2 regions of the Glutamicibacter sp. GQ173 genome follow, and region 1 is predicted to be linked to the other one. Evidence: riboswitches for the same ligand, from Rfam matches in the RefSeq annotation. Region 1 holds a riboswitch; the other holds the start of a gene.
What was found. Region 1 has a riboswitch for glycine ahead of cycA (D-serine/D-alanine/glycine transporter). Riboswitches for the same ligand answer to the same signal wherever they lie in the genome.

Region 1 (2,392 bases):
GCAATGCTTCGTGCTGCGGGCTGCGGCGAACAACAAGGTAGCCCAAGCCCAGAACCAGGAACCAAACTGGCGTGACCAGCAGGGCGGCAAAGGTATCCGGCTGAGTGGTCAGCGCCCAGAGGATGAATCCGAAGAAGACCAGCACCGCATACGGCATGACCCGTCCGCCGGGAACCTTGAAGCTGGAAGCGTCGTGCAGGTGAGGGCGGCGGGCGCGGAAAACCAAGTAGCTGAGCAGGATGATGGTCCAGACGAACATGAAGCACAAGGCCGACACCGTGGTGACCAGGGTGAAGGCGCCCATGACCGAATCACCGCTGTAGAGCAGGACGACACCGGCCAGCAGGAACATGCAGGAGAACATCAGTGCGTTCTTGGGAACCTTGCGGCGTGAAAGCTTCGCAAAGCCGGCCGGAGCATCGGCTTCCAAGGCCAGCCCGCGCAGCATGCGGGAAGTGGAGTAAATGCCGGAATTAGCGCTGGAGGTTGCACTGGTGAGCACCACGAAGTTGATGATGCCGGCAGCCCCAGCCAGCCCGGCCAGGGCGAACATCCCAACGAAGGGAGAGTTCTCGGAGGAGAACAGCTTCCAAGGCTGGACGGTCATCAAGATGATCAAGGCGCCCACATAGAAGAACAGGATGCGGACCGGGATGGAGTTGATGGCCTTCGGAAGGGTCTTTTCGGGATCCTTGGTTTCGGCGGCAGTTGTGCCCACCAATTCGATGCCCACGAACGCAAATACCGCGATTTGGAATCCGGCTACGAAACCCATGAACCCGGTGGGGAACATTCCGCCGTTGGCCCACAGGTTCGCGATTGATGCGGTGGCACCGTTGTGCTGGAAGCCGGTGATGATCATGACCAGGCCAACGACGATGAGCGCGCCGATGGCGACGATCTTGATCAGCGCGAACCAGAATTCGGTTTCGCCGAAGGCTTTTACTGTGGCCAAATTCAGCACCAGCAGCAGCGCGATGCAGGCCAAGGCAGGAATCCACAGCGGGAGGTCGCCCCACCAGAAAGCAACATAATGGGCGATGGCGACGACGTCCGCAATGCCGGTGACCACCCAGCAGAACCAGTAGGTCCAGCCGGTGAAGAAAGCTGCCCAGGGACCCAGCAGGTCGCCTGCAAAATCGGCAAAAGTCTTGTAGTCCAGGTTGCTCAGCAGCAGCTCGCCCATCGCACGCATGACGAAGAAGAGCATGAAGCCGATGATCATGTAGACAAAGATGACCGACGGGCCGGCGACGGAGATGGTTTTGCCGGAGCCCATGAACAGGCCGGTGCCTATGGCGCCGCCAATGGCGATGAGCTGGATATGCCGGTTGGATAGTCCGCGTTCAAGTGTGGGATCAGAACTGGTGGTACTCATGCTGGTTGCCTTCCAGGAGTGTGGCGTGACACCTAGCAACTTACTTTGCTGGGAACGCCAGACTCGCCCGGCTCCGGGAAGGCAACGTCAGCCCGCTGCGCTGAGAGCAGCTGCTGCCTATGCCGCTGGAGAGAGCCGTCGAATCGGAGGCGCCGAAAGCGTCAGTGTTCGTGGTCCCTCCCCAATCTGTATTTGAACCTGAGAGTTTTCACTTCAACCCGACTACTGGGCGAAGCTTGCTCCTTCGGTGAGCACAGTTCATTCTGTGCTGCTTTCCAGAGTTGCCTTCTCGTGGCGGTACGGGTGCCTGAGAGTTTCCCGGGGAGGAAATTGCTCCTACGGCGCCCGCCCTTGGTGAGGACGAGTCTCTCCCGCCACGCATCAGCGGCATATGTGGTGATTGCCATCACAGTATGCGCAGAACTGTGAATGTGATGCAAGTCGCACGACTGAAAGTTTTATTGTTGCCTCGTGGGCCGTCCCGCAGGAATGGCCGCGAGCCGGCTTGGCGGATATCGCGGGAATTCGGGCCCTTGTCGGAGGCAAGGGGAGGTGTTGCAGGCGGTCTGCCCGAAACTGTTCCCGCACCTGACTTGAACTCTTGTCCCAACCAGCAGGGTGGCCGCCTTCATCAAGAGCGATGAATGGCAAGTATGCACTGGGATGCCAGCGCTCGATTACTTCAGGACTCGAAGTGATCTGGCGCAAATCATGGCGATGCATGGAGGGAATCTGCAGGCTATGGCTTATGGCGAAGACGGAGTCGCAACCCTGGACGAGGTCATGAGCTTGAGTGAAAGCGGATGCTTCGCGACTTTCAAGCAAGTCATGACCTGCGTCGGGGAAGCGCTGCAGGCCGGGCGCTATTTGCCGAAGCGGCGCAGGCGCAGCGAGTTGAGCACCACCAGCACCGAGCTGGCCGCCATGGCACCGCCGGCGATCATCGGGTTCAGCAGCCCAAGGGCTGCGATCGGGATGCCCGCAGTGTTGTAGGCGAAGGCCCAGAACAGGTTC
Region 2 (2,392 bases), on a different contig from region 1:
CGGATTGCTGCACGCCTTCGCCTTGGGATTCATGAAAGCCACCTCGCGCATCGACTACGGCTCGATTTTTGCCTATGGACACGATGGCGCGAACTCCTCGCTGGCCTTTGCAGACCCGGCCTATCAGTTGGGTTTTGGCTTCATCCCGTCACGCAATGAAGGCGCCAGAGATGTTTCTACGGGGGTGCAGCTCAGCCAGCTGGCGCGTCAGCTCATCTTGGCCAAGAACGCCAAAGCGTAATCCAGCTAGCCTCGTGGCACTACGCAAGATCATCAGGAACATGAAGTGGGATTGAAGTGAAGAAATTTCTGGCATTGGGTGATTCATTTACCGAAGGCGTTGGCGATGCCGACGCAGCACGTCCAAACCAGGTGCGCGGATGGGCCGACCGGGTTGCTGAAGTGCTCAGCGCGCAGGGGGATTGGGAATATGCCAATCTTGCGGTGCGCGGCAAGAAAATTGGCCAGGTGATCAACCAGCAGCTTGACCAGGGGCTGTCCATGGCTCCGGACCTGGTGAGCATCTACGCCGGCGGAAACGATATCCTTCGCCCCACCGCGGATTTGGACGCGCTGATGCGCGGCTATGACGGAATGATCCGCCGCTTTTCCGATGCTGGTTGCACCGTGATGCTCTTTACCGGTTTTGATACCGTCGAGTCCCCGCTGTTTTCCAGGACTCGCCCGCGCACGGCCATCTATAACGAGAAGGTCCGCGAGATCGCCGACAAGCACGGCGCGATCATCGCCGACTACTGGCGCTGGCGGGAATTCTCGGACCTGCGGTACTGGGCCGCAGACCGCCTGCATATGAATGAACTTGGCCATGCGCTGATGGCCTCCAAGGTGCTCAACGTCCTGGGCGAAGAGCAGGTGGCCGAGGGCAACTGGGCCGAACTGATCCAGGCTCCAGTGCTGCCCGAGCTGGCCGTGAACTCGCGCGGCGAGAAGCTCAAGGAAGAATTGGGCTGGGCCACCGAGCATTTGGTGCCGTGGCTCAAGCGCCGCCTGACCGGAACGTCCTCTGGAGACTCCTTGTCAGCCAAGTATCCCGAGTACGTTCGGCTAGCCGTCCCGGCGAGCTAGAAGTTTTGTGTCAGTTTTTCTGCCGAGGCGTCTTTGATGTTCCGCGCGAGGCAGGTAACATGGTTGTGTGCTGCGGGTCTCCGACCGGCAGCGTGCGCCATAGACGGATGGCGGGAGAGCCCCGTTCACACCATGGACGGGCGCCGTAGGAGCAATTCCTCCCCAGGAAACTCTCAGGCCCCCGTACCGCCATCACGAGGCAACTCTGGAAAGTAGCCGGCCAGTACCGGTTCACCGAAGGTGCAAGCGCCCGGCTTAGTTGGCCGGACGCGTAAAACTCTCAGGTAGTGCAACAGGGATGGGGAGGCAAAGCGTCCTTCCTTTGGCATGCGCCAAGACAGATCCCCGTGGAGACTCCAGCACCATGACCATCACGCAGATTTCGGCTTCTACGAATAGCGAATTCGTTGCTCGCCATATCGGCCCGCGTCCTTCCGACGTAGACACCATGCTTCAGACTCTGGGCTACAACAGCCTCGAAGACCTGATCGACACCGCCGTTCCGGCAGACATCCGCCAAGACGCCATGCTGGATATCCCAGCCGCCCTGAGCGAAACCCAAGCACTGGCCCACCTGCGTGACCTGGCCTCCAAGAACGTCATGAAGACCCAGATGATCGGCCAGGGCTTCTACGACACCATCACCCCCGCGGTGATCCGCCGCAACATCGTGGAAAACCCGGCCTGGTACACCGCTTACACCCCGTACCAGCCAGAAATCTCCCAGGGCCGCCTCGAAGCCCTGCTGAACTTCCAGACCATGGTCATGGACCTGACCGGACTGCCGATCGCCAATGCTTCGCTGCTGGACGAATCCTCCGCCGCCGCCGAAGCGGTGCTGATGATGCGCCGTGCCAACAAGAAGAAGGCCAAGGGCAAGACCGTCCTGGACTCCAACATCTTCCCGCAGACCATCAAGGTCGTGCAGGGCCGCGCCGACGCGCTGGGCTTCGAAGTCGAGGTCGCTGACCTCTCCGCAGGCCTGCCAGAAGGCGACATTTCCGGCATCGTGCTGCAGCAGCCAGGCAGCAACGGCTCGATCTCCGAGCACGCCGGCATCATCGCCGCCGCCAAGGAAGCCGGCGCCATGGTCACCGTGATCGCCGACCTGCTGGCACTGACCATGATCACCCCTCCGGGCGAGCAGGGCGCCGATATCGCCGTGGGCAACACCCAGCGCTTTGGCGTGCCGCTGTTCTTCGGCGGACCGCACGCAGCCTACATGGCAGTGGCTGATGGCCTGACCCGTTCCATGCCAGGACGCCTGGTCGGCGTTTCGGTGGATGACGCAGGAGTTCCTGCCTAC

Region 2: linked by a shared signal. The riboswitch ahead of gcvP (aminomethyl-transferring glycine dehydrogenase) and the one ahead of cycA (D-serine/D-alanine/glycine transporter) in region 1 are both predicted to bind glycine.

The regions. Positions count from the first base shown of each region.
Region 1 covers NZ_JCAXDT010000008.1:177,306-179,697, forward strand. Annotated here, with positions in the region: gene cycA (D-serine/D-alanine/glycine transporter) at 1-1,378, opposite strand, end outside; glycine riboswitch at 1,555-1,662, opposite strand; glycine riboswitch at 1,664-1,762, opposite strand; gene AC6CHO_RS13860 (heavy metal translocating P-type ATPase) at 2,242-2,392, opposite strand, start outside.
Region 2 covers NZ_JCAXDT010000001.1:777,776-780,167, reverse strand. Annotated here, with positions in the region: gene AC6CHO_RS03690 (serine hydrolase domain-containing protein) at 1-241, shown strand, start outside; gene AC6CHO_RS03685 (SGNH/GDSL hydrolase family protein) at 298-1,086, shown strand; glycine riboswitch at 1,188-1,285, shown strand; gene gcvP (aminomethyl-transferring glycine dehydrogenase) at 1,451-2,392, shown strand, end outside.